DNA from 2 places in the Acetivibrio sp. genome. Region 1 is predicted to be linked to the other one. Evidence: riboswitches for the same ligand, from Rfam matches in the RefSeq annotation. Region 1 holds a riboswitch; the other holds the start of a gene.
The links. A riboswitch is a leader RNA that binds a small molecule or an ion and turns the genes downstream of it on or off. The one in region 1 is predicted to bind cobalamin.
Positions count from the first base shown of each region.

Region 2: linked by a shared signal. The riboswitch ahead of PLH43_RS01405 (ABC transporter substrate-binding protein) and the one ahead of PLH43_RS11470 (ribonucleoside triphosphate reductase) in region 1 are both predicted to bind cobalamin.

Region 1 is NZ_DAORXT010000098.1:1,059-10,356, forward strand. Features, by position in the region: gene gltX (glutamate--tRNA ligase) at 1-955, shown strand, start outside; gene PLH43_RS11465 (anaerobic ribonucleoside-triphosphate reductase activating protein) at 1,011-1,700, opposite strand; gene PLH43_RS11470 (ribonucleoside triphosphate reductase) at 1,697-3,787, opposite strand; cobalamin riboswitch at 4,004-4,196, opposite strand; gene PLH43_RS11475 (homocysteine S-methyltransferase family protein) at 4,296-6,710, opposite strand; gene PLH43_RS11480 (methionine synthase) at 6,703-7,344, opposite strand; gene PLH43_RS11485 (hypothetical protein) at 7,423-8,511, opposite strand; gene PLH43_RS11490 (hypothetical protein) at 8,716-8,901, shown strand; gene PLH43_RS11495 (spore coat protein) at 8,917-9,159, shown strand; gene PLH43_RS11500 (hypothetical protein) at 9,261-9,298, opposite strand, start outside.
Region 2 is NZ_DAORXT010000005.1:664-21,428, forward strand. Features, by position in the region: gene rlmD (23S rRNA (uracil(1939)-C(5))-methyltransferase RlmD) at 1-1,106, opposite strand, end outside; gene PLH43_RS01395 (heme ABC transporter ATP-binding protein) at 1,420-2,220, opposite strand; gene PLH43_RS01400 (iron chelate uptake ABC transporter family permease subunit) at 2,222-3,268, opposite strand; gene PLH43_RS01405 (ABC transporter substrate-binding protein) at 3,284-4,231, opposite strand; cobalamin riboswitch at 4,374-4,558, opposite strand; gene PLH43_RS01410 (SPFH domain-containing protein) at 4,610-5,779, opposite strand; gene PLH43_RS01415 (M23 family metallopeptidase) at 6,199-7,128, shown strand; gene PLH43_RS01420 (polymer-forming cytoskeletal protein) at 7,199-7,642, shown strand; gene yunB (sporulation protein YunB) at 7,747-8,427, opposite strand; gene PLH43_RS01430 (PBP1A family penicillin-binding protein) at 8,625-11,099, shown strand; gene PLH43_RS01435 (ABC transporter permease) at 11,200-12,408, opposite strand; gene PLH43_RS01440 (efflux RND transporter periplasmic adaptor subunit) at 12,427-13,692, opposite strand; gene PLH43_RS01445 (ABC transporter ATP-binding protein) at 13,689-14,429, opposite strand; gene PLH43_RS01450 (TolC family protein) at 14,522-15,610, opposite strand; gene PLH43_RS01455 (TolC family protein) at 15,625-16,776, opposite strand; gene proB (glutamate 5-kinase) at 16,853-17,677, opposite strand; gene PLH43_RS01465 (GGGtGRT protein) at 17,991-18,989, opposite strand; gene PLH43_RS01470 (hypothetical protein) at 19,021-19,713, opposite strand; gene PLH43_RS01475 (hypothetical protein) at 19,988-20,380, shown strand; gene PLH43_RS01480 (hypothetical protein) at 20,369-20,728, opposite strand.

The DNA.
Region 1 (9,298 bases):
CGGCATACCGACTTACCATTTTGCCCATGTGGTTGATGACCATTTGATGAGAGTTACCCATGTGGTAAGAGGAGAAGAATGGCTTTCAACCCTGCCGATTCATTATGAATTGTTTACAACATTGGGTTGGGATTTGCCGGTATACTGCCATACAGCTCATTTGATGAAAATAGACAATGGAGTAAAAAGAAAGCTTTCAAAAAGAAAGGATCCGGAATTGGGGTTGGAGTACTACATGCAATTGGGATATCATCCCGCAGCGGTAAGGGAATATCTTATGACAATATTAAACTCCAATTTTGAAGAGTGGAGAATTCAAAATCCGGACAGCAATATAGAGGATTTCCCTTTTTCTCTTGATAAAATGAGTAATTCCGGTGCTTTGTTTGACTTGGACAAACTCAATGATATAAGTAAAAATGTTCTGGCTAAAATTCCGGCAGAAGAAATTTATGATTTTCTGCTTAAATGGGCTAAGGAGTATAAAAAAGAAATCGTAAACCTCTTGGTAGAATATAAAGATTCGGTAATAAAGCTGCTGTCGGTTGGAAGAAACCTTGACAAACCGCGAAAAGATTTAATTTATTGCGAACAGATATTTGAGTTTATCAGCTATTTCTTTGATGAATATTTTACAATAGCCGATCAGTATCCCAAAAACATAAACGAAGAGGAAGCCAAAAAAATACTTAAGGCATACCTTGAAACATACAATCACAATGATGACCAAACCCAGTGGTTTGAAAAAATCAAGGTAATTGCGACAGAGAACGGTTATGCGGCAAAACCGAAGGACTTCAAGAAGAATCCCGATATGTACAAAGGACATGTGGGTGATGTAAGTACCGTTATAAGAATTGCCATAGTAGGCCGCAGCAGTTCCCCGGACCTTTGGGAGATACAGCAGATTATGGGTGAAGAGAAAGTAAGGCAAAGAGTTCAAAAATTGATATAAACAGTATTGTGAAAAAAGCGATGGATATTTGGTCCATCGCTTTTTTTTGATAACATTATGCGCAAAATGCCACCCCTCTTGTTTCCACTTTGCGGACTATTCCCTTTATTCTTGCTGCCGCATCCAGCAGAAATTGAGGATTGTGGGAGCCCTTTATCCCCTTTCCGCTTATATCCCGGTATTTTTGCAGCACATACAATCTTGCCCCGGCAATATCATTTGCTATTTCCAAAATATCATCCATATCAAGCCCGGGAGCGACAGTGGTACGAAACTCATAGTCTATTTTGCTGCTTTTTATAATCTCAATGCTTTTCTTAATTCTTTCAATATCCACCTTAGCGCAGCAAACTTCATTGTACTTGCCAAAAGGAGCTTTTACATCCATTGCAATATAATCCACCAGTCTTTTTCGGATAAGGTTTTCAATTGCTTGGGGATTGGTTCCGTTGGTATCCAGCTTTACCGCATATCCCAAGGATTTGACCTTTTCCATAAAGTCTTCCAAGTCTTCCTGGAGTGTAGGCTCCCCTCCGCTTACAACCACACCTTCTATAAATCCCTTTCTTTTTGTGAGCAACTTAAAAACCTCATCACTATCAATTAACTCCTCGCTGTTTCCGGAAATCAGCGTCCTGTTGTGGCAATAAAAGCAATTCATATTGCAACCCGGAGTAAAAACAATAGCTGCCAGTTTTCCCGGGAAATCCACAAAGGAGTTGTTATGTATACCTGCAATTCTCATGACACCTTCTCCGCCAGTCTAAATTTTTTCCTGCTAAAATACTCTTCCTTTTTACCAATATTATAGTTTGCCACCGGTCTCAAATACCCCGTTACCCTTGACCACACCTCTGTATCGCTGCCGCACTCGGGACAGCAGAAATGCTCACCCTTTATGTATCCATGGTCTTTGCAGATACTGAAAGTAGGAGTAATTGAGATATAGGGCATTTTATAATTCGTAAACACCTTTCTTATAAGGTTTTTGCATACATTTATATCCTCTATGCTTTCGCCCAGATAAAGGTGCTGAACCGTACCTCCGGTATAAAGGGACTGGAGTTCATCCTGAAGGTCCAAGGTTTCAAAAATATCATCCGTGTATTCTACAGGAAGCTGGGTTGAGTTGGTGTAATACGGGATATCATGTCCTGCCGTAATTATGTCAGGATATCTTTCCTTGTCAATTTTGGCAAGCCTGTAGGATGTTCCTTCTGCAGGAGTAGCTTCCAGATTGTAAAAATGTCCGGTTTCGTTTTGGAATTCCAATAAAACATCCCTCAAATAATGCATTATTTCAATAGCAAATTTCTGCCCTTCCTGAGTAGTTAGATCTTTTCCCATAAAGTTTATGAGTGCTTCATTCATTCCCACGATTCCAATGGTATTGAAGTGATTGAACCAGTATTGCCCCGTCCTTTGCTTAACGTTTCTAAGGTAGTGGGCGGAATAAGGATAGAGTCCTTTTTCCGTCTGCTGCTCAATTATTTTTCTCTTGATTTCCAGAGAAGTTTTGCCTATATTGGCTATTTTCCAAAGCCTTGCTTTAAATTCGCTTTCGGATTTGGAAAGATAACCGATTCTCGGAAGGTTGATTGTAAAAACTCCGATAGACCCGGTGAGAGGGTTGCTTCCAAAAAGCCCTCCTCCTCTTTTTCTCAATTCAGTAGTGTCAATTCTCAGCCTGCAACACATAGAGACAGCATCCTCCGGTGACAGGTCAGAGTTTACATAGTTTGCAAAATAGGGTATGCCGTATTTGCAGGTTATTTCCATAAATTTATCAACTACAAGACTATCCCAGTCAAAATCCCTTGTGATATTAATGGTTGGTATAGGGAAAGTAAACACTCTTCCCTTGGCATCGCCTTCTAACATTACATCACAAAAGGCCATATTAAACATATCCATCTCTTTCTGGAACTCTTTATAGGTTGCATCCATATATTTTCCGCCGATGATAACCGGCTCATCTTTTAAAGTGTTTGGAACTTTTATATCAAATGTAAGGTTTGAGAAAGGACATTGAAATCCTACTCTTGTGGGTACGTTTATGTTGAAAACAAACTCCTGAAGGCACTGTTTTACCTGTTCATACGTCATATTGTCATAACGTATGAACGGTGCGCAATATGTATCAAAACTGGACCAAGCCTGAGCCCCGGCAGTTTCTCCCTGGGTTGTAAAAGTGGAATTTACAATTTGCCCCAAAAATGATCTTAAGTGCTTTGCAGGCTTGCTTTCCACCTTGCCGTTAACACCGCCGAATCCGTCTAAAAGGAGCTGGCGCAAATCCCATCCTGCACAATATGGGCCGAAAAAGCCAAGGTCGTGTATATGGCAGTCTCCGTTCTCATGGGCCTCCCTTACTTCGGCAGGATAAATTTCATGGAGCCAGTATTTTTTTGTAAAAGTCTCTCTCACATAATTGTTAAGGCCGTTTACACTTTTTTGAGTGTTGGCATTCTCCTGAATATGCCAATCCTTGTCTCCAAGGTAGTCGGAAAACATATTAATAGTGGCCCCCACCAAGGCATTTAAATCCCTGGCACTTTTTCTCTTCTCACGGTACAATATATAAGCCTTTGCAGTTTTGGCATGACCGTTTTCAATCAATACCTTTTCTACGATGTCTTGGATATCCTCCACACCGGGTATCCTGTTTTCAAACTTTTTGTTAAGTATTTCATTTACCTGGCGGCAAAGCTCTTCAGCACGGCCAAAATCGCTTCCTCCGCACGCAGTGGCAGCTTTAAAAATCGCCCAAGTTATTTTTTCCGGCTGGTACTTCTCAACTCTTCCATCCCTTTTTGAAATTTTCGTAACCATTATGACATCTCCCATCTGATTTTTTTCACAGAAACAGAAATGCTCTGTATGCAGAACAAATTGATACTCCCTGAAAAAATGAAAAAACATAGTTTCTAGAAAAAATGTGATCTATTTATATGGACATGAGGACTGAAACAACCTCTAAATTGAAAAGCTTAAGGTTGTCTGAGAAAAACCCAAGGTATCCACACCTCCCTATCCTCCGTAGAGCAATGGTGTTTTGAACTTATAGGCAGGTTTTCTGACTTAGAATCATCGACGTTTCAAGCCTTCCCAAATTATCATTCAGTGGCATAAAATTGAAGCGTCTCCTCATTACAGCGGCGGGACCGTGCAGGATTCTCACCTGCTTCCCTTTTAACCTGAGCTAAACAATAGCCCCGGCACCTATACCGTTTTCAATATGTTGTTATGGTTAATTATACCATGCACTATATATAGTGTCAATATCATTTTTGAATTTCCGGACTATTATTTTTAATTATTTTATAAAGAACTGATATTCTTAAATCCCTGCAAGCCTGGATGCAAGCTTTACTGCAGCATAAGCATCCTCCGAATATCCGTCCGCGCCGATTTCTTTTGCATAATCGGCATTTACTACCGCTCCGCCAATCATTATCTTGGTGTCAAGTCCTTCTTTTCTAACAAGGTTCACAACTTCCCTCATTTCAAGCATCGTTGTGGTCATAAGAGCTGAAAGACCGATTATCGGTGCCTTTGTCTCCTTCACCTTTTTTACTATTTCTTCGGCGCTTACGTCCTTTCCGAGGTCATATACTTCAAAACCGTAGTTTCTAAGCATCAATCCCACTATATTCTTCCCTATGTCGTGTATGTCTCCCTTTACGGTGGCAAGTACTACTCCCACCTTGCTGCCTTTTTTGTCTTCCGATTCCTTCTTTAGAAGAGGCTCTAAAATTCCAAAGGCTTCTTTCATTGTCTCCGCACTTTGAATAAGCTGGGGCAGAAAATATTCTTTTCTGTCGTAAAGGTCGCCTACATGGGTTATGGCAGGGATAAGATATTTATCCACTATTACCGAAGGCTCTGTCCCGTCATTTAATGCATTATCGATATACTTTCGAATATTCTCCCTGTCACCCTTTACCACGGCATCATACACTTTTTCAACAGAGCTTGCCGTATCTTTTTTCTCCGAAACCTCCGGCATGCCACTCTTTAAAGCAGCAAAATGCTCAATATATCTCTTGCTGTTCTTATCTTTGGCCTTCAATACATCCGAAGCCATTTTTATGCTCATAAGCGTATCACTGGACGGGTTTAATATGGCCATGGTAAGTCCGTATCCGATTGCCATGGCAAGAAAAGCCGAGTTGATCCATGCTCTTTCGGGCATTCCGAAAGATACATTTGAAAGGCCCACTATTGTTCCGCAACCAAAACTGTCGGTACACCATTTTATAACTTTTAATGTCTCAAGAGCCGCCTCTTGATCGGCCGATACAGTCATAACAAGTCCGTCCACTATGACATCCTTTTTCATATATCCCAACTTTGACGCTTGATTAAAGACTTCTTCCACTATACGGCACCTTTCCTCGGCACTTTTAGGCACTCCGGCATCACTCAAAGGCAGGATTATAAATGCCGCACCGTATTTTGCCGCAATCGGAAGAAGCTTCTCAATTTTGGCCTTTTCTGCCGAGATAGAGTTTATAAGGGCACGGCCGGGATAAATCCTAAGAGCTGCCTCCAGAACCTCAGGTGAAGAAGAATCCAGGCAGAGAGGAGCGTCGGAGATGGAGGACAAAAGCTCCACCACCTTTATCATTGTCTCTTTTTCATCTATTCCGGGCATACCCACATTAACATCCAGTATGTTGGCTCCTTTTTCCACCTGCTCTATGGCAAATTGCCTTACCAAAGATGTCATGCCCTGCCTCAATTCCTCCTGCAGTTTCTTTTTTCCCGTTGGATTAATTCTCTCTCCCACCACTACCACAGGTTCGTTGGCATCAACAAAAACCGTCCTTCTTGCGGAGGCCAAGGCACAAATCTCTTTAGGCTGTGGAGGTATAGGACTTAACCCCTCCATATTTTTTCGAATCTCTCCAATGTAAAGCGGAGATGTACCGCAGCAGCCACCTAAAAGATTTACCCCCGCTTCTATGAATTCCCCGATGTAGCTTCCAAACTCTTCTGCTCCCATGTCAAACCGGGTTTTACCGTCAATCAGTCTTGGAAGACCTGCGTTTGGCTTGGCAAGCAGAGGCACTTTTGCATAGGGTTTCATGGCCCTGATTATTTTTATCATATCTTGAGGTCCTGTGGAGCAATTACATCCAACGGCATCCGCACCAAAGCTTTGCAAAATGATTAGAGCCGACACAGGATCGGTTCCTGTAAGGGTCCTTCCGCTTTCGTCAAAGGTCATGCTCACGCACACAGGAAGGTCACAGCTTTCCTTTACGGCAAGCAAAGCAGCCCTTGCTTCCTGTATGTCCATCATGGTTTCTATTACAAAAAAGTCCACACCGCCTTCCAAAAGGCCTTTTACTTGTTCCTTGTAAATATCCACTGCTTCTTCAAAGGGCATGTCTCCAAAAGGTTTTACGAATTTTCCGGTAGGCGCAAGGTCCCCGGCAACAAAGCCATTTTCACCAACAGCCTTTTTTGAAAGCTGTGCCAGTTTTCTGTTTATTTCAACCACCTTGTCACCCAATCCAAATTCGGAGAGTTTTATTCTGTTGCCTCCAAAGGTACAGGTATAGACAGCATTTGACCCTGCGTTTATGTAATCTTTTTGAATATCCAAAATCACATCCGGATTTTCAATTACCCACATCTCCGGGCATACCCCGCTGGGCATTCCTCTCTTTTGAAGCTCGGTACCTGTGGCACCGTCAAGAACCAGTATGTTTTTATTTAAATAATCCAAAAAATCTTTTTTATTCATTCCAACCAACCCCTTCCACACCTGCTATAGCAATGACCGATTTTTCGGGCACCAGCATAAATCTTTCCGTGATACTGATTCCAAGTCTTTCTAAATTCAACGTATCAAAAATCAATTTCTGATTCGACAAAGGAAGGTCTCCATAACCGGGACTGTATCTCATTTTGGTAAGCTTCTTTCCTTCTCTCCTTATCATTCTGTTAATGAAATCAACCATCCAGTCAAGAGCGGCATCTGCCGTTTCAGAAGCCACAGCATCTAGAATTACAGCAAAAGCACCATCTTTATTTATCTCATCCACTATCCTGTCCACAATTTCCTTTCCCACCGTAGCTGCCATCAAGACAACATCCATACTGCCAGAAAGAAGTTTTGACAGGCTTTTGCTCTTTAAAATCACACCATTTTCAAGTTCAACGAATTCTTCATCCCTTTTTGTTATCTTAAATGTTCCGAATACTCCCTTTGTGTTGCACAGCATCAAGCCCTTGTTTATATTTTCCGCAAGTTTTTTTTTATAATTGTCATCCAATATCGTTGTGGTTTTCCTATAGCCCAGTCTTGTAAGAATCATTCCGTTATCAGGCACTGCCGGAATGTGCTCAAAGAATTTAAGACCTGTGTGTTTCTCCATAAATACTCACCGTATAATTGCAATAGTATAATAATTATATATTATGAGAAAAAAAAATCAACCATAAATGAGCCGATTTTACTTTTTAGCATTCAATACTTTCTTTTTTGGCTTAAAGCTCGCAACAGCAAGGCTTACAAGAAGTACAACTCCTCCATATCCTACAATAGGATAAAGATATTTTACCATATTGGAAAACCCCAGCTGACTTGCTGCCAATGCCAAAAGGGTTGCTCCGATTATATAAAACTTCGCTTTATTTTCATTTATGTCTGTAATCCTCGCAGAAAATCCATATAAGCTTCCAACAGCTGTGGTATATATTTCTCCGATAAGCACTAACGCATATATAATTTGCAATACATAGGACAGGCTTCCGGCAAGATAAATCATAGGAATCTCCATATTCCGGACGATTTCAATGTTTCGTTCCATGGCAAAATAAATGGCTATTGCCGAGCCTCCAAGCCCAATTCCTCCAAGTATTGCCCCATTTCTAAGAGCACTCTCATTCTTTGCCTGCACTCCTAAAGGACCCAATACCGAAATGGCCAGCACCATGTTGTACGAAACATAGAGAATGGCAGCCCAAAGCCAGTTGCTAATCAGTCCGTTTGCTGACGTTGGCACCGTTGCTGCAACAAGTTCATAACTCCTTGACTGAGGCGTTACAAGGATAATTGATGCCAGGCTGATACCCACCGCTGAAGTAATCAAAAAGGGAACCACTGCGCTGATGGAGTTTATTACCCCTTTGATTCCCGTAAGTACGGTCAATGCTGTAAAAGCAGCCATAAATATATTCCCCCAAAGGGGATTAATACCAAACTGTTGTTTTACCAAGGCACCTGATCCTGCAATCATTGCAGTAAGAGCACCAAACAGGAAAAAAGTAATCAGCCAGTCTGTTAAAGTGCCTAAAAACCTTCCGCCGGAATGCTTGATTATCTGAAGGTGAGATTCTGCCCCAAGACTTCTTCCTATTCCCATGATAATATAGCCGAATACCATAAACAAAGCTGTAACAACAAGCAATCCCCAAAGCCCTTTTAAACCGAAAACCGCAAAAAATTGAAGCATTTCCTGCCCGGATGCAAATCCCGCTCCCACCACAGTTCCTATATATGTTGCTGCAACTTTAAAGGTTGATATTCTATTATTATCCATCCCTTTTCATCTCCTTTGCCTGCCAACTTAAAAAAAACTTCAATATTTAATTTGCCCTTTATAAAACTTCTTATAGTATGTAATAAATACTATGGCACCTATAATGGAGCAAATAAAACCGGCTTATATTGATAAATTTTTTTGAATATTTTATTTGATTTAAAAGAAACTAATAGTGAAATACAAATGAGAGGAGTGTTTTATATGTCTCAAATTAACCAATTGGAGCTTCAGAATTTAAGACACCTTATTTATTCTCATGAAACTTCGGCAAAAAAATTGGAAGCTTATGCACAGCAGGCTACAGACCCGCAGGTAAAACAAATGTTCCAAAAATCCGCTCAGGATGCAAGAAACACCAAACAGCAATTAATGTCATTCTTAAACTAAAGGAGGTAAATAACAATGCAGGACAAAGAAATGGTGAATGACGTCTTGTCACAGATAAACAGCAGCCTTACAGGTTATGCAAACTTTATTTCACAATCTTCCAATCCGCAGTTGAGACAGACTTTACAGCAAATAAGAAACAGCTGCGAAACTTTTCAGTACGACCTCTACAAACTGGCAGAGCAAAAGGGATATTATCATGCAGCTGAAATGGCAGACCAGAGCGATATTTCACAGGTAAAATCCCAGTTTTTATAATACGCAACAATAAACAGCGACCGATTATATCTTCTTTAATCAAAAACGGCTTCACTTAGTTTTGAAGCCGTTTTTGCATATATTCATCATTAGTATTATAATTACCACATACCAATGCCCATTATAAATTGATCGTACA
Region 2 (20,765 bases), on a different contig from region 1:
TACATCTCAGGTATAACCTTCTCCGCCTCTCCGACTATAAACTCCGCATTTTCCACTCTGTTCGCCTTAGCATTTTCCTTTGCATCATTAATTGCCGCTTCTACAACCTCCACGCCATAAACCTTTTTCGCCTTCTGTGACAAAAACAACGAAATAGTGCCTATACCGCAATACAAATCAAAAACGGTTTCTTTCCCCGTAAGCTGAGCATACTCCAACGCCTTGTTGTAAAGCACTTCGGTTTGAATGGGATTTACCTGAAAAAAAGACAAAGGTGATATGTTGAACTTAAAATCACCAATATAATCAGTAATAGTTTCCCTTCCGTAGACAACTATATTTTCATCACCCAATATAACATTAGTCTTTTTTGTATTAACATTTAAGACAATACTTTTTATCTCCGGAATCTCTTTTACCAGCTTCTCCGAAAGCTTCTTCTGTCCCGGTATGCTCCTTCCGTTGATAACCAAAACCACCATTACCTCACCAGTCTTAAAACCGACACGGGTCATAATATGCCGAACTAATCCCTCACCCGTAATTTCATCATATGTGCTAATACCATTTTCCTCTATAAATTCCCTAGCAATATCCCTTACCCTGTCGCTTACAGAATGCTGAATACCGCAGGTGGAACAGTCAATAATCTCGTGGGTCTTTTTTGCGTAAAATCCTGCCCTAACCCCATCCTTATATCTTCCCACCGGGTATTGGGCTTTGTTTCTATAGTTTAACGGCTGTTCCATCCCAATAGCATCATGTACTACAACACCTTCCAGTCCGCCGATTCTTCTGATATTCTCACGTACAATGTCCGTCTTAAACTTAAGTCCAGCCTCATAATTCATATGCTGAAGGCTGCAACCACCGCATCTTTTATATGAAGGGCAAAAAGGCTCAGTTCTAGCAGCTGAAGGCTCCAAAACCTTAAGAAGCTTGCCAATAGCATAACTCGTTTTAACCTTTATAATCTTTATTTCAACCTTTTCTCCCTCAATCGGTCCGTCCACAAAAACCGTAAAATTATCTATTCTTCCGACACCCTGCCCCTCGTGGGTCATTCCGGTAATGTCAATAGTATAAACCTCATTTTTCTTTACCAAAGCTTATACCGCCTTTCATACACACTTCTTTGCAAACTTTAGCATATATCTACAAGGAACATTCTCTTATTGCATTTCAAAACACTACTTTTCAACGCCGAGTAAACATTTGCTGTTTTCTTTTAATCCAACGTTTATTATACACAACTTTATCGATGAGTTAAATAACCGAACAAAAAACAAATTAACCCCCTTACGAATTTTGACAAAAAAAAATTGCCCTATTGAGGGACAAGAATTTGAATCAGTTTTCCTTATTGTTAATTATTACACATATTTCTATAATTTAAACATACTATTGTTAAAATTTTCATCATACTTTTTGATTCTTTAACGGCAGTATATAGGGTCTGTCGCCGCTCACCCCATCAATTATGAAAGGCTTTACGCCATATACCTTCTTTACAATCTCCTCCGTAAGAACCTTTTGCGGCTCTCCTTGGGCAACAATTGTCCCATCCTTGAGCATTATCAAATGGTCGCAATACATGGAGGCAAGATTTAAATCATGCAAAACCGCAATAATTGTCTTTCCCTCTTGAGCCATTTTCCCTGCAAGCTCTAAAATCTCTATCTGGTGCTGAATATCAAGGTGAGAAATAGGCTCATCCAAAAGTACTATATCGGTCTCTTGTACTAATGCCCGGGCAATAAAAACCCTCTGTCTTTCCCCTCCGCTTATTTCATTGATTCTCCTGTCCTTAAGGTGCCATACATTCGAAGCAATCATGGCCTTCTTGGCAATTTCCCTGTCTTTCGCGCTTTCGGTCTGAAACCTCTTTACATAAGGGTATCTTCCCATAAGCACAACATCCATAACCGGATAATCACAGGAAACACCGGTGCTTTGATAGAGGCATGCAATTTTTTTTGAAAGCTCCCTCGCCTTCATTCTGCTGATATCCTCGCCATCAACAAATATTGCACCCTTTTGGGGCCGAAGGGCTTTTGCCATGCTCCTCAAAAGCGTGGTTTTACCCGACCCGTTAGGGCCTAAAATCCCATAAAACCGGCCTTTCTCCATCTTTAGGGATATGCCCTTTAGCACATTAAAATCTCCAAAGGATATTTCTATATTCTTAACCTCAATTGAATATGCCTTGCCCTGCCCCAAATCAAACCACCTTCTTCTTGTTCCTTATCAAAATCGAAATAAAATACGGTGCTCCAAACATCGATGTCAGCACTCCTACCGGAATCTCGGATGTGGGAATCCTGGATATTGTATCACACAGTATCAAAAATATTCCTCCTCCTATTGCGGAAAAGGGAAGAACCACCCTGTTGTCCGAGCCGGATATCAGCCTTATGGTATGGGGAATGATTAACCCTACAAAGCCAATAACACCGCTTACTGCCACACAGGCCGCAACAACAACCGAACAAATTACAAGCAGCAGTTTTTTTACCTTTTCCACCTCAACGCCAAGACTCCTCGCCTCATCCTCTCCTGCTGCAATTATGTTAAGCTCCCTGGCAAAAACACAAACGGCAATTATACCTAAAACTACCAAAGGCACAAGTATCAAAACTTGCTTCCACGAAGTAAAGGCAATACTTCCCATCATCCAATATGCAATATTCGACAATTTATCACGGTTTAAAACCATTAAAACCGACATAATGGAGGATGCAAAAAAGCTAACCGCCACACCGGCAAGCAGAAGATGAGTATTGGAAAGCTTGGCTCCCGTTTTTGCTATGTTAAATACGATAAGAACCGTAAGAAGCGCAAAAACAAAGGCCGCTGCCGTAATAACACCAAACCCTCCGACAATTTTATCTGCTCCCATTACAATAGCAAGCGAAGCTCCCAGAGCCGCTCCCGCCGATACTCCCAAAACATAAGGGTCTGCCATGGGATTTGAAAACATTCCCTGGTATGTCGCCCCTGCCGCCGAAAGACCTGCCCCTATAGCTGCGGCAGCAATTACCCTGGGAAGTCTTATATTAAGTATTATAAGTTCATGGGTTCTGCTTATCTCGCCACCTGATGCAAGCCTTCCCACAAAGGGTATCCTGCGGGTCAAAATACGCAGGGCGTCAAGTATTGATATATTGGCTGCTCCAACCGTCGCAGAAGCCAGTATCAAGAACAGTAAAAGCAATCCTCCGAAAATCAAGGCAAATCTGTATCTATATTTTTTATCACCAAACGCCATTTATATTTCTCCATTTCATTGAAAAGCTTCAGGATGAATTATTTGAGCCAGTTCCAAAAGCCCGTCGGCAAGCCTTGGGCCTTGCCTGTCCAGTATGTTGTTGTCTATCTCAAAGAGCTTTCCGCCTTTAACCGCAGAAAGTTCCTTGTACCCATCGGCGTTTTGAATTCCTGCCTTTGAATCATAGAACTTTGAGCATATAAGTATGTCAGGGTCCTTTTCAAGAAGGCTCTCTATGTTGTATTTCCAGCCTTCCACATCATCTGCTGCATTTTTGCCCCCTGCCATCTCAATCATACGGGAAATGAATGTATCCCTTCCTGCAGTATAATCCCCAAATTCACCAAATCCCATAACATAATAAACGCTAGGCTTTTCAAGGCCGTTGACCTTGCTTTCCACAAGCTCTATTTTTCCCTTCATTTCCGCAACAACACTATCTGCCTTGTCTTTGGCATTCAGCAAAAGACCAATCTTCTCAATTATATCGAAAACCCCTTCAAAGTTTTTCTCTGCATGAAATATAGCCACTTTGACACCGGCTTCCTCAAGCTTTTGCACCATCTCCTTCGTAAATATGGTGGAAGTTATAACAATATCGGGCTGAAGTTCAACTATTTTTTCAACATTTGGCTGGTCAATGTTTCCTATAGATTCAATATTCTGAACTTCCTCAGGATAATCGCAAAAATCCGTGCGTCCCACGAGCTTGTCCTGCTTGCCCAAGGCAAAAATTATCTCGGTTATGTTGGGAGCAACCGATACTACCCTCTCGGGCTCCTTGTCCAAGGTCACTTCCCTTTGATAGGAATCCTTCAATGTTATGCTGTATCCGCTTGTATTATTGTTAATATCATTGCCATTGTCACTTTCACTGCATGACGAAAATGCAAAAACCAAAACTATAGCCATTAAAACCGCAAGTATTTTTCTTTTTAAAAACAGACTTCTTTTGCTCTTCATATCCTGTTACTCTCCTTTAAAATAAAATCACATTAAAAAGTTACAAGCACAAAAAATTAAGCCTCTTAAGCTATTTACAGTTTAAGAGGCATAAATCCATTTGCAATCATGCAAATCAATACACCCCCTATCGCTCGTAGAGTTCACGGTGTTATTTACAGGCAGGTCTTCTGACTTGGGTTCGTCAACTCTTCATGCCTTCCCAGTTTCCCAGTGGCAATAATCTGAAGAGTCTCCCCCTCACAGCGGCGGGACCGTGCAGGAATCACACCTGCTTCCCTTTTAATCTGCATTACAAATGCTCGAACCTGTAAACTACTATATTGAATTGTCTAAAATTTATCATAAATATGTTTTAAGGTCAATATCCCAATTCTATTACTCTGCCTTTGATCCGCATTGAGAGCAGAATTTTGTTCCCGGTGAAAGCTTTGTACCGCAATTGCCGCAAGCCTTTTCCTCCTGCTCCTGCTTTTCTCCGCATTGCGGACAGAACTTGGCACCTTTTGCAATTTCAAAGTTGCATTTAATGCATCTGTCCTTCTCTTCTACAAGAGGCTTGCCGCAGTTGGGGCAGAACTTTGTCCCCAAAGGCGCGTTGGCTCTACATGCCGGACACACTACATTCTGCTGAGGCTGTGCCTGGGGTTGAGGCTGGTAATACTGCGGCGGTTGTTGAAAGCCTCCACCGGTAAACATCTGTCCCATCATATTGCCTATTGCAGCTCCGGCGCCCATTCCTGCGCCCATGCCGGCAAAGGAACCTCCTCCCTGGTTTCCTGCAGCTGTGTTCATTGCATCGAGAGTTCTTTTCTTAGCGTAAGTATCCATACCGCCCATCAGATTTATCTGAGCACCTTCCTGGTATGCCTTTCTGAGCTCTTCAGGAAGAATCAGCGATTCAATTGTAAGCTCGGTAAGCTCAAGCCCTAAAGCATTAAACTTGCCCTTTGCATTCAGCGTAACCATTTCCGCAAACTCAGGCATGTTGCTCTGCATCTCGAAGAAGGACTTTTTCGACTCTGCCACCGTATCTTTAAGATACGTCATAATGTATGACCTCAAAGTCTTTGTAAGGTCCTGAGTTGCCATAGTACCCCTTGTTCCCGATACATCCTTTAAGAACTTTACCGGATCGGATACTCTGAAAGAAAATGTTCCCCTCGCTCCGACTTCTATCGGTCCAAACATGGGGTCCAACATCGGAAGGGGTGACTGGGTACCCCAAGTCTGTTCGGTAAACAGTCTGGTATTTATAAAATACACCTCTGCCTTAAAAGGTGAATTAAATCCGTACTTCCAAGATTTCAGCTTTGTTAGAATCGGCATGTTTTCTGTTGTCAGTTCGTATCTGCCGGGTTCAAAAACGTCTGCCAATTGACCTTCGTTTATGAATATAGCCACCTGAGACTCCCTGACAGTAAGCTGGGCTCCCATTTTTATTTCTTTGTTTGCTACAGGAAAGCGATAAACTATAGTATCTGCACTAGAATCCGTCCATTCGATTACTTCAATGAATTGTCCCTTGATAAAATTTATCAAACCCATTTCAAACACCCCTTTTTAACAAGTTTTAATTTACGCCTGTCCCTTCTGCGTTTGTAAATCTCTCCGAATAAAAAAAGCAATTAATTCAGTCACATTCTATTTTACCATATACTTTTTACAATTCAAATCTTTTATTTGTAAATAATTATTTTCGTCTACAGATATAAGGATATCTAGGCTTTTTTTTAGCAATTATCTCTTTTTAGAGACAGGGCACATTTATCGCCCCCTTATAATAATACGAATTTTTGTATATAATTTTGTATATAATATAGAAAAATATGCATTTATAGATTTTTTATATCGAATAAAAAAATACAGTTATATTTATTTAAACCGGTTTTGATTTTATTTTTTTACAGTGATATAATAATCAATGTTGTGTTAAATATAAAAACTAAAAATAAAAGGCGGTTGTTATGAAAAGAGCAAACCACAAAAAGGAAAACAAATATTTATCAATTGTTGTTATTCCTCACAACACAGATGAGATAAAGGTATTTAAAATCTCTTCTGTAAAATACAAGTTAATGGCCTTAGGGACTATTTTACTAACTATGTTTATATGCTCGGGAATTTGGATTACATATTTGACATATGAAAATCGCGCATTGAATGATGACAGAAAAAAGGTCATTGCTGTCAATAATCAACAAATGAACTTGATTACCGAAAGAGAAGAAGTTATCCAATCCTATATCAAAAAAATTAATGAACAGGACGAATTAATCAAAAGCTTTACAACTCTCTACAGAGATATGACTGCAAAATATATCGACGGCAATATGGAAAGCATTACAGCATCAAGATCCGGTCTTAGGGATGATCGTGCTTTTATAAACGATATAAACAAGCTTAAAGGCATTTTAGACAAGCTCGAAGAAATTAACGGCGATGATACCGATATTTTAAGCGATTTAAGCGAAACTCAATCCAAGCTCAAGGCATACATAGACTCTGTTCCTACTTTGTGGCCGGCTTCAGGAAGTATAAGTTCCAATTTCGGTTCCCGTTCGGATCCCTTCAATTTTTCCCAAAAGAAGCATGAAGGTATTGACATCGCGGCAGACTACGGTACCGTAATAAGGGCATCCGCCACCGGAAAGGTTACTCTTTCGGACTGGTACGGCAATTACGGCAAATGTGTCATTATCAGTCACGGTAACGGTTTGAGCACACTTTACGGACACTGCCAAACGCTTCTTGTAAAAGAAGGACAGACCGTTCAAAAGGGTGATAAAATAGCCACAGTCGGAAGCACCGGAAGAAGTACGGGTCCCCATTTGCACTTTGAAGTACGGCTAAATGATGTTCCTATCGACCCGCTGCAATACCTGGATAATAATTAGAGGCTTTACCGGCCGGTCTTTTATAGTAGACAATGGGCATTAAACAACAGTTTGTAAAGGGAGGTTAATCATGTTTAATAAAAAGGATAGTTCTTCAAGCCCGGATGTTTTTGATACACTTATAGGAGTAAATTCCACATTGGAAGGCAATATCGAGACGGAAGGCACCATAAGAATTGACGGAAAGATTAAAGGAGACGTTAAGGTAAAAGGCGATGTCTATATAGGCAAAGATGCCAATGTCAACGGAAACATATTCGCAAACAATGTCTATATGTCCGGCAGAGTGGACGGAAATATCGAAGCCAAGGGCGTGCTAAGAGTTCTGTCAACTGCGCAGCTCTATGGAGACATACTGGTTCAAAGCCTCATATCGGATGAAGGCAGCATATTTGAAGGAAACTGCAAGATGGTGTCCGCTTCAAATGCCCAAGGCGTAGATAACGGTGCCTCAAAAAAGAGCAAAAGCACCAAAGATAAAGATAGTGATAAATCCCAAACTTCAGGGCAATAGAAGCTCAATTTGTGAAAATAAGTTTGTCAAAGAAATAGAAGTCAGATGAAAGTCACGTCTTCATCTGACTTTACTTTGCAAACCAAGTTTTATATTTTAAAGATTTATGTACTGTCACCGCTTCTACCCCTGTCTATGTAGAACTCCGGAACATCACCGATAATTACCGTTTCTGCCACAGGTATTCTTGTCGTTATCTCCGTCTTTTTAGCCGTAAACGGCACTGCAATTCCCACGGAGGTTTTCACCTCAAGGTATATCCTGTGCCTTGTCTGGTTGATTCCGGCACTTATAAATTCCGATTTAAAGTCCGTTTCCACGCTCCCCGCAGGAATTACCTTGACATTAATCTTTGGGCCGCCGGTGGCAAGCAAGGAGTCACCAAACACCGCACCTAATGGAATTGATATCCTCTCATCCTTAAGCTCCAAAAGCCTTTCTTGAATATCCAGGGATAAACCGGCATATATTCTATTGAGCTTTACAATATCTGTTTGTATGGAATTGATTCTGTCGTCCTGATCCCTGTTAATTATTACAATTTCATCGTAGTTAATATCGTCATAAAAGTTTTCGTTTACAGCCCTGCTTACTGCATTGTTTATTATGGACTTTGTTCTGTACTCCGATATTTCCAAAATGCTTCGTCTTATTCTGCCCTCAGCAAAAGCAATAATGAGTACAAGAACAATGACAATTATTGCAATTACTATATATCTGCGAAGCCTTTCCCTGTTCCTTTTCAGATACCATAGTCTTCGGTAAAGCTTGGTCTTTCTTCTCATAAAAAAACCCTCCTTTACTTATTCTATGTCTTAGGCTTTTCCCCTGTGAGTGTTCCTCATGAAATAAATTACAAAGAATTTTTTATCAATGCAGATTTTTATGTTATAATGTAATAAGTTTAGACTAGAATTTTATTAAAGAATTAATTGGACAAACAAACAATATTGGCTTTTATTAAAAAAGGAGAGGTACTTTTATGAACTCGAGGACAGGAACTGCTTCAACGAGAACACAAAAGAGCTCAAAAAAGAAGCGGACCAATAAACCATTCAAGATAGTATTATCGATTTTCAGGGTCTTTATCTTCTTTGCCATTGCCTTTTCGATCATCGTGGGAGGCATATTGTCAGGCATGACCTTGGCTTATGTCAAAACAGCGGAAGACCTCACTGCAGACCAGCTTGCACTGACAGGTTTTACCACTCGTGTCTATGATTGTAACGGCAATGAAATTATGGCGTTGCAAGGAGACAAAAACAGAGAGATGGTGGACTTTAAAGACATACCGCAGGACTTGAAGGATGCTTTTGTTGCAATCGAAGACAAACGTTTTTACAAACATCCCGGTATAGATGTAAAAAGAATAACGGGAGCGGTAATAAACTTCTTCAAGCCCGGTGCATCATCTTACGGTGGCAGTACCATTACCCAGCAGGTAATAAAAAACCTTACCGGCAACGAAGAGAGATCCGTAAAGCGAAAGGTTCAGGAGTGGAGGCTTGCGCTTACTCTAGAGCGTAACCTTAGCAAGGACCAGATACTGGAAATTTATCTGAATCTCATATATATGGGACAGAACTGCTATGGAGTCCAGGCTGCAGCACAGACTTATTTCAACAAGGACGTAAGTGAACTTACCCTTGCCGAATGTGCTTCCCTTGCCGGAATTACCAATTGGCCCGGCAAATACGACCCCTTTACCGAAAAAGGTAAAGAAAACAACATAGAACGTCAAAGAGTTATATTAAAACAAATGCTGGAACAAGGGTATATAACCGAGGCCGAATACAACAAAGCAATAAATGAAGAACTGAAATTTGCAGACTCAAACAAGCGCACATCGGAGCATGTCAGCAATCAGCCATACTTTATAGACCAGGTTGTAAAGGATGTAAAAAAAGATCTTATGGCACTGGGCTATTCGGAAGAAGTGGCCATAAGAATGATCTATAACGGTGGACTTCAAATATATACCGCAATGGACCCGGATATTCAAAAGGCAATGGATGAGGTATTTACCGATGAAAAGTATTTCACAAAAGTAAACAAAAAGACAAGTCAGACCCCTCAGGCAGCCATGGTAATAATAGATCCCAATGGCTATGTCAGAGCTCTTTATGGAGGCTCCGGAGAGAAAATAGGTGCACCTCTCAACAGGGCATCGGATCCCCAAGTAAAAAGGCAGCCGGGTTCGACCTTCAAGCCTATTGCCATTTACGGACCTGCCATTAATGAGAGAAGAATAACTGCCGCCACAGTTGTGGACGATGTTCCTGTTTACATGCTGGGAGCAGACAAAAGTGCATACCCTACCAATTATGATTATTCATATGCAGGACTTACCACCATCCGCAGCGCCATAAAAAGGTCTGTAAACGTAGTGGCCGCCAAAGTATGGCAGGATATTTTAGGTCCTGATTTGTCATTGAAATATCTTGACCGGGTCAATATAAACAGGGACAACGAAAGATATCTGTCGCTGGCAATGGGCGGACTTTATCAAGGTGTAAACCCGCTTCAAATGGCAGCGGCATATGTACCTTTTGTCAGCAAAGGAATATACTACGAGCCCATAACCTATACAAAGGTTCTGGACATGAAAGGAAGAGTCCTCCTGGAGAAAAAGCCGAAAAGCACCATTGTCTATGATGAGGCTGCTGCATATGTTATGGTTGACTTGATGAGAAGTGTCGTAAGCGAATCCGGCGGAACTGCCGTTGGACTCGGTCAGCTGCAGAAGGGAAAAATGCCTACGGCAGGTAAGACCGGTACCACCAGCGACAACTACGATAAATGGTTCGTTGGCTTCTCACCCTACTATATTGGAGCCGTCTGGTACGGGTATGACCACAATGTCAGCATTTCAAGCGCCGAATCAAACAGAGCGCAGCAAATTTGGCATGATGTTATGGAGAAAGTACACGAAAAATTGGAACCGATACAGTTTACCGAACCTGAAGGCATTGTCAGGAAAAAAATATGCATCTACTCCGGCAAAACTGCAACGGATTTATGTGCCAGCGACCCAAGAGGTTCTGCTGTAAGGACTGAATTGTTCATCACAGGCACCGAGCCTTCGGATGATGATTTATGTGACGTGCATGTCAAAGCAGAAGTATGCAAGGACAGCACCGATGCCGATGGCAATCCTCTGCTTGCCGGCGAATACTGTCCTCACGAATCTTTGGAAGAGAGGATATTTATAAAGCGTCCGGTACCTTATGTACCGACCAAGCCGGGAGAAAAAGCACCAGCTGACATAAAATATGAGCTCCCCGAAGGAAAATACTGTAACGTACACGGACCGGAACAGGTACCGAGTCCGGACGACACTAACGATGATAACCGGTATGATCCGGATGAATTGCCTTATGACCGAACCCTGTGGCCTGATTTTCTTAATGATATTGAGCAGGCAATTCCTCGTGTATTCAGAAGGGATGACAGATAAGAATTAAGAATAAGAAATTAAGAAAAGAATTTATGAGACAAATTTAAGCATAAAATTAGCTCTGGAATTAAACTCTCCAGAGCTTTTTTACACCCTTTTTTTATTCGTATCTCAGAGACTCTATAGGGTCCAAATCTGCCGCTTTCTTTGCAGGGTATACGCCAAATACAAGTCCCAATACCACCGACCCTAAAAAAGCCCCAATAATTACCGGAACATCAACCACCGGCGGAATGTTAATAACCTGAGAAATTATATTACCTCCCATAACTCCAAGAAAAATCCCTATGCTGCCGCTTATTCCTGTCATAATGATTGATTCTGTAATAAACTGAAATATTATGTCCCTCTTCTGGGCCCCCAATGCCTTTCGTATGCCTATTTCCCTTATTCTCTCGGTTACGGAAACAAGTAGTATGTTTATAATTCCTATGCCTCCGACTACGAGGGTAATAACCGCAATAACCAAAAGCACCGTTGACACAACTCCAATTATGCTAGAGAGAATCTTTTGGGAGTCTTGCGTGCTGTATGTCATATATATGTCCTTTTTGCCCTTGCTTATCTCCAGAGCTCTTACTATTCTGTTCCCCACTTCCTTGTAATCCACTTCTTTGTCCAATGTAACCAATATGCTGTCTAGGGTTTTGTTGTTGTAATACATTTGCTGAACCGTGGTAATAGGCATATATACTTTCGTAGGAAAATCTTCATTGTCCATTATGCTTGCCATAGCATCATTGGTAGACTTTGTAACTCCAATTACCTTTAGCTTGTAGTTTCCGGAAGGCGCTTTAAATTGTACTACTTCGCCCACAATATCCACTTTGTTGAAATACCTTTTTGCAAAGTATTCATCAACAACTACAACCTTCAGCCTTGAAGATACGTCAAAATCGGTAAAAAACCTGCCTGCAGCCATTTCCATAGGAGTAATGTCCTTATACTGGGCTGTAGTTCCGTATACTAAAGCACTTCTTGTCTTCGTATCCATTCTGAATGACCCCGAACGCTGAATATAGGTTGTGACATTTTTTATTTCCCGTGCAGCTTTTTTTACTGTCTCAATATCTTCAAGATACAGCCTCTCATCGCTGTCTACGTTCATATTTTTGTAGCCTATGGTAAGCACATTAGCGCCGATTTTTTCAAATTGACTGTTAATATATTCTTCTGTGGCATTTCCAATTGCCATTATTGTAATAATTGAAAATACACCCATGATGATTCCCAGCATGGTAAGAATGGACCTCAGCTTGTTTGCCTTAAGGCTGTCAAGCGCCTGTCTGACACTTTCAACAAAGCTCATTTTCGCACCTCTTTTCAACTATTCTATTATCTTTACTTTAGATCCATCCTTATGGAATGATTGCGGATCATCTACAACGATATCACCTTCATTAAGTCCTTCCAAAACCTCGGCAGTCATATCGGAGATAATGCCAAGCTTTACATTTCTCTGCACCAGTACACCCTTTTCTTTGTCTACCAGTAATACATACTCGTTTCCGTCTTTATCGGTTTTCAAGACCCCCATCGGTACCACAACTATATCCTTCTTTTCATTGGTCAATATTTCACAGTCTACACTAAGTCCGGGTTTTAGATTTGCATTCGTATTGTCAATTGATATGTCCACTTCAATCACAACATCCTCTCCCACAGATGTCATGCTTGATTTTGCAACCGGTGAAATGCTTTCCACCACTCCAAAAATTTCAATATCCTCACTAATGGCATCTCCGGTGATTCTGACTTTCTGTCCCGCTTTTACATCCTTTATGTTATACTCACTTACCATGGCCTTTACTTTCAGCTTGTCAAGGTTGACTATCTTAAAAGCCGGCTGAGCACTATTTGTGTAAGCCCCTTCCTTAATGTTTATCTCGGTAATAACCCCGTCAAAAGGACAAATCATTGCTTCCTTTGTTTTTTGAATTTTTTTCTCCAGGTCGCTAATACCAATTCTTGTAGCATTAAGGTTCTCTTCCTTTACCTTTTTGTCCACATCCCTGCTTTGTATAGCAGCATCGTAAGCAACCTTTGCGTTCTCCAGTGCGGTCTTTGCATCCCTTACAGCGTTTTGGGCCATATCCAGCTCACTTTTTGATATTGCCTGGGCTTCAAAAAGCTTTTTGCTGTCTTCCAGTTTCTTTTCACAATCGCTTAAGGTTTGCTCGGCACTTTTTACTGCCGATTCGGCCCTTTTTATTTCGGCATCAACCGTCGGAGCGATTTGGGAAAGCTCTTGAACTTTCTTGTTTATTTTGAGCTTTTCCAGCTCCGTTTCCATGCTTTCAGTATCAAGCTCCATCAACTGCTGTCCCTTTGACACCTTTTGATACTTCTCAACCAAGAGCTTTTTAACCTTTGCAGAGCTGTCTACATAAATGTCATAGGACTCGGCTTCCTCAATTTTTCCCGATGCCGAAATCGACGAGGATACGTCTCCCTTACCTATTTCAACAGTTTTTACGCTGTAGACGGTACTGCTGCTAAACACCTGCTCCATATTGCCGCTCACAAGGTAGGTCAATCCTACCAGTCCTCCAAGAACTGCTATTACAATTAATATACTCACAACTTTTTTCATGTTGCCGCCTCCATTTCAATACGTAATCTTCTCATAACCTCTTTTGCATCAAGAGGTCGTTGTACTGCCACATCGCTTCTTAGGTATCCGTCCCTAAAGGTCACAATCCGCTTTGTATGCTGTGCAATATCGGGTTCATGGGTAACTAGAATTATTGTAACTCCATCTCTGTTTAGCTCCTGAAACAAATCCATGATTTCTTCCCCCGAATAGCTGTCAAGGTTTCCCGTAGGTTCGTCGGCGAGAATAATTGCAGGGTCATTCACCAGCGCCCTTGCTATGGCAACCCTCTGCTTTTGACCTCCCGACATTTCATTGGGCTTGTGATTCATCCTGTCCTTTAGCCCCACTCTTTCAAGAGCCGCTTCCGCCCTTTTCCTTCTTTCCTTTGCATTTACTTTGGCATATATCATCGGAAGCTCAACATTTCGAAGAGCCGTCATTCTTGGTAGAAGATTAAATGACTGGAATACGAATCCAATCTTTAAGTTCCTGATTTTGGCAAGCTCAACTTCGTTAAGACCGGATATATCCATTCCGTCAAGTATGTATTTGCCCGATGTTGCCCTGTCAAGGCAGCCTAAAATATTCATAAGAGTTGACTTACCTGAGCCGGATGGCCCCATAATAGATAGAAATTCTCCCTGTTCTACACACAGGTTGACTTTTTTTAGTGCTTTGACTTCAATCTTTCCGTTTTTGTATATCTTATCGACATTCTTAATTTCGATAATCATTTCAATATCACAGCCTTTTTACAATAGTAATTTATACCAAACCTATTCCATATAGATAAACACCCTTTTTGGGTGCTTATGTATTATAATTTTTAATTGCACAATGCTTCAAATTCGGCCATTAAAACATTAAAATCGTAAATTGCGGCAAACGTCTGATACTGCGCATCCAAATATTTTTCCTGTTGACTTAAAAGTTCTTGCCTGCTCACAAGTCCATTTTCAAGTTTCAGCTCCAAATTCTGAAGCTTCTTTTTCTGTATATCCTCCCACTTTGAAGCAAGTTCCACATTGTCCTTTGCCGAAAGCAAGTTATTGTACTTATTTCTAATTTCCACTTCCAAGTTTATCTTTGCATCTTCCAGTTCTATTCTTGCAAGCTCGAGGTTTGTTTTGTTTTCATTATATATTGAATTGCTGTCGGTATAATACTTTTCCGTAATCTCCATTATCTTCTCTTTTACCTTGAGGTTCTCAGACTTTTTATATATATCTATGTTTTTCTCAATGGCATCATTAATAACTTTTTCAAGCTTTATGCTCTTCCACTTTGCCAATGTCAATTTTTCATCAATCTTTAAATCCTTATCGTCAAGTTCAAGGCTTAATAATCTTTTAAGCTCCATTTCGGCTGTCTTCAAGCTTTTTTCAACTTTCTGCACATCGATTTTTTTAGTATCCAAAGAATACTTTATATCATTAAGGTCATTTTCGGTTATCTTTCCCTCACGGTATCGCACTTCCGCCATTGAATATTTTTCATTCAGGATGTCCAGCTTTGCCTTTTGCATATCCAATTCTTTTTCAATAAGAAGCCTGTTTAAAGCTGCTTTATAGACATCCAGCTTCAAGTTGTCAATATTCTTCTGTTTTGCTCTTTTGGCATACTCAAGATTTGCCTCTGCTTCAAGGGGAGTAACATCCTTTTTGATGTCATTATTGTACCTTTCGCTTTTGGTGCTTGCAGGGTATAAAAACTCCGCATCTTCCTTCGCATCCAAAAGAGCACTCTCCTTGGTCTTAATTTCCAAGTCATCAAGAGTAACCTGCTTGCTGTTCTCAACAGCGTATTTTTGAAAACCTTCAATATTAAAAATGAGGTTTTCTCCAACTGCCAGAACTGTCGTAATGGCAAAAAGCAAAGGTGCGGTCAAAACCAAAGCCAAAACCCTCTTCTTCATATGCACCACCCTTTCTAGTATGCCGGGCCTAGGCCCGCTGCCTCTTCAAGCTTCATTTTTTTCGTATTATAGTTGTAAACCGTAAGATTAAATCCGTTTTGCAATTCTTCTATTGCCAGCTCCATTTCCAAAAGTACCGTTTCAGATATTAACCCCTGCTCATACTGGGCTTTAAGCTTTTCATAACTTCTTTTCTGCATATTCAATGTTGCCAAAAGACTATCCATATTGTCCCGTTCCTTAATTACATCTATGTACGCGGATTTGATGTTATTTTCAACCTCATATTTGGCTTTGTCAAGCTGAACCTGCAAGCTTTCCATTTCCAGAGAGGTATCTTCATGCTCTTTTCGTATGTCAGGATATATCTCCTTCGCCCTGCTTTTTCCAAGAATTTCCAAGTGCTGCTCCTTAATCTTAATCTGCTCGGTTATGTTGGCTATCTCAAGCCTGTTCTCCAAAGCCGCCTCAATATAGTACTCCACCGGATTTAATGTCAGATTCCTTGTAAGCTCGGAGTATAATACTTTATCATAGGCTGTATCAATGGGCACACCAATAAAGGAGTTAATGCTTCTTTGCATGTTCTCCCGGTTTCTTTTGCATTTTTCAACATCCTTTTCTGCTTTCAGGTAATCATACTCTGCCTCTTCAAACTCAATCCCCGAAATCAGCCCGCTTTCAGCTTTGAGTTTTGCAGCATTGTATTTCTTTTCTTGGAGCTTCAATTTTTTCAGGCTCAATTGATAATCCATGTCTGCTTTCAAAAATCCAAGATACAAATCCCTGAGCCCCAAAGAAAGAGCTTTTTCGGTAACAAGTCTGCTGTTGTCAGCCATCTTCCAATAATATCTCATCTGAAGGGGCAGAAGCTGTGCCTGTTTGGTCAGAAGCACCTGGATGTTTGGGGGATAAATATAATAATATTTTCCCATGGGAGTATCGATAATTGACATCTCCGTCTCAATTCCCCTGGTACGCTGTACTATACCGCTGTACTGATAAAAGGCCTTTCTTTCCGTCAACTTCTGCTTCAACACGGCCCGGCTGTTTTCTAGCATGGCTTCGTTTGCAGCATCATAAGACAACCGGCTGTCATTGGCTGCATATACTTGCGAAACAATCAGCATGGAAACAATAATTATTGCGGATATGATTTTTTTCAAACTGCGCCCTCCTTTCCTAATTTTAAAAGTATATTACCCCTCCCCTAAAAAATGCAAACTTTATCTATTTAAAATCTCACTTTTTGCCTAAGAAAAGTGAACCTACATCCTTTCCTGCCAAAATAGAATAAACTATATGCGGGTCATCTCCATTTGCCAAAACCATGTTTATACCTGCAGAAGTGGCAATCTTTGCAGCCGAAAGCTTGGTAATCATACCTCCGGTACCTCTTGAGCTTCCCACACCTCCTGCACATTTTTCGACATCAGGTGTTATTTCCTCAACCACAGAAATAAGTTTCGAACATTCATTCTCTCTCGGATCGCAGTCATAAAAACCGTCAATATCGGACAAAATTATCAATAAATCCGCATTAACCAGTGTTGCAACAATTGCCGACAATGTGTCGTTATCCCCAAATACGTTGTTTGCTTCGGACTCTATTTCATCAACAGCCACCGAGTCGTTTTCGTTTACTACAGGGATTATTCCCATTTCAAGCAAAGTCTCAAAAGTGTTTATTACGTTGGTTTTGCCTGTAGGGTTTTCAACCACGTCACGGGTCAAAAGAATCTGCCCCACTGTATGCCCATATTCCAAAAACAACTTACTGTACATATACATAAGCTCGCACTGCCCCACAGCAGCAACGGCCTGCTTATCCTTTAACTCTTTAGGCCTTGAGCTTAATTTCAGCTTGCTCACACCTACACCTATTGCTCCCGATGTAACCAATACCACATCTTTTCCTTGGTTCATAAGGTCTGATATAACTCTTACCAGCTTTTCCATCCTTGCAAGATTCATTTCACCATTTTCATATGTAAGAGTTGAAGTACCTACCTTTATTACTATTCTTTTTGAATCAGCTAAATTCTCTCTCAAATTCGAATTTTCCATAAAACTTCCCCTTATCTTTCTTATCTCATTGTCACATAATAATGTTTTCATAATAAATGTTTTTCTGTTTTTTCAGAATAACATATAAAATTAACAATACCATTATACGACTAATAGTGTAAAAATTCAAAACATAAAGCTAACAAATCACAAATTAATTTAATCCTTTATACAACTACAAGTGTATAGGTACAATTAAGAATAACGAAATACAAATCGCAATAGAAAAAGATAAAAAAGCCACCTTGCACAAGGCAGCTTTTTTACTTTTGTATATAAATTTCTTAAGTGCAAAATTATTAATATAGGTTAATTATTTGCTGGCTTCCTCAATAGCAACTGCAACTGCAACAGTAGCACCAACCATCGGATTGTTACCCATTCCGATAAGTCCCATCATTTCAACATGGGCAGGAACAGAGGATGAACCTGCAAATTGTGCATCACCGTGCATTCTTCCCATTGAGTCGGTCAATCCGTATGAAGCAGGACCTGCAGCCATATTGTCAGGATGCAGTGTTCTTCCAGTACCTCCTCCGGATGCAACTGAGAAGTACTTCTTGCCGTTTTCATAAGCCCATTTCTTATATGTACCTGCAACAAGGTGCTGGAATCTTGTAGGATTTGTTGAGTTACCTGTAATGGAAACGTCAACACTCTCTCTTATCATTATAGCAACACCTTCGTTTACGTCATCAGCGCCGTAAACTTTAACCTTTGCCTTTTCACCGTTTGAGAAGGCCTTTTCCTGTACAACCTTGAGCTCACCGGTGCTGTAATCGTATTCAGTCTGTACATATGTAAATCCGTTGATTCTTGAAATTATGTAAGCGGCATCTTTACCGAGACCGTTCAATATAACCTTCAAAGGTTCTTTTCTAACTTTGTTGGCTGTCCTTGCTATACCAATGGCACCTTCAGCTGCTGCAAAGGATTCGTGTCCTGCAAGGAAGCAGAAGCATTTTGTTTCTTCTCTTAAAAGCATTGCTCCAAGGTTTCCGTGACCCAAGCCAACCTTTCTGCTGTCAGCAACAGAACCCGGAATACAGAAAGCCTGCAATCCTATTCCTATTGCTTCTGCAGCTTCAGCAGCAGTCTTGGTACCTTTCTTCAATGCCACTGCGCATCCCAATGTATATGCCCATACAGCATTTTCAAAAGCTATTGGCTGAACGCCTTTTACTATCTTTTCAACATCAATGCCCTTGCCAAGGCACAATTCCCTAACCTCTTCAAGACTGTTAAATCCATACTCTGCCATGCATTTGTTTATTTGATCTATTCTTCTTTCATAACCTTCAAATCTAATCACTTAAAATCACCTCTCTTTTCTATTGATTCAATTACTCTTTTCTCGGATCAATTACTTTAACAGCTTCACTAAATCTGCCGTATGTTCCTATGTTTTTCTCATAGGCTTCTTTCGGATCCACACCGTTTCTTATAGCTTCCATCATCTTTCCGAGATGGACAAACTTATATCCGATAACTTCATCATTTTCGTCAAGACCGATATTTAAAATATATCCTTCGGCCATTTCAAGATATCTTACACCTTTGTCCTTTGTTCCGAACATTGTACCCACCTGGGAACGTAATCCTTTTCCAAGGTCTTCAAGGCTTGCTCCTATAGGCAGTCCGTTTTCGGAAAATGCAGTCTGAGTTCTTCCATATACAAGCTGCTTGAATATTTCCCTCATTGCAACGTTGATAGCGTCACAAACAAGGTCGGTATTTAAAGCCTCAAGAATGGTCTTTCCGCCCAATATTTCAGCAGCCATAGCAGCTGAGTGGGTCATTCCCGAGCATCCCAAAGTCTCAACCAGGGCTTCTTCGATAATACCGTTTTTAACGTTCAATGTAAGTTTACAGCATCCCTGCTGCGGTGCACACCAGCCCACACCGTGCGACAGTCCGGAGATATCTTTAATTTCCTTCGCCTTAACCCATCTGCCTTCTTCCGGGATGGGAGCCGGTCCATGATTCGGTCCTTTTTTAACACAAATCATATTTTCAACTTCGTGTGAATAGTTCATTAATCTTTGTCCCCCTTTACTCTAACCTTACTATAAATTCATTTGTGACAATTCTATAAAAAATTACTGCATACATTATATCACATAAAAACAATGCTGCAATAATTTTAATGTACTATCTCATAAAAAATTGAATTATGTCGTTAAATAGCTGCCGAATAATACATCAAAATACATATGGTTTTAACTATGTAAGTTTTTTGTTATACAAGTAACCGGATGAGTAAATTTAACATAATATATAATTAGAAATCTTAAAAGACGGGGAGAAGATATGAACAAATACGAAAAGCTTGAAGCCATAACAAACGGAATAAATGCCGCCAATAAAATCAGGACATTGCAAAGCTCTGCAACAAATGAAAGGGCAGATGCCATAGCCAATATTGACCAAGTGGGGCTAATCAGCCAAATGCTCGACATAATTGCCCAGTATTCACCAAATACCCACAGAAAAAGACTTCTTAATGAAAATCTGAATAAGACACGGATGTACAGCCAAGTATACAAAGGACTCAAACATGAGATGAAGGACATAAAATCCAGCAACAGAGTCGGTAAAAAAGATATTATTAATACTCTACATATATTGCAGCCGGTAGTTGACAACCGCAGCCGGACTTTAATCGAAAAAATATTGAAAATCCAGGAGATATTAGACTCCTGATTTTCTCAAAAACCTTTTACCTTTTAAGCTATAGTATCCCCCTATGCGAATTTTATCATAGTTGAGTTCAGTTAATCCCCGAACCCCTCTTTCCACAGGGGTTCTCCTTCTTTTTACCCATATAACCTGCTCTGTCTGAGGCTTTTTACCCGGCTCAAAAAAGGAGTGCATAACAAGCAATGCATTTCCAATGGTTGTACTGTATTTGCTCTGGCTTTCCATAATCGTTTCATCATCGCTAAGATACAGGAACACAAGACCTATAAAGCCAAGCACCACGACTGAAACTCCAGTAATCAAAAAAGCCTTTATTACTTGTAAAAGAAACAGATTTTCCACATCGTCCATCCCCCATTGCGCTAAAAAAGCATCAAAACCCCTATTT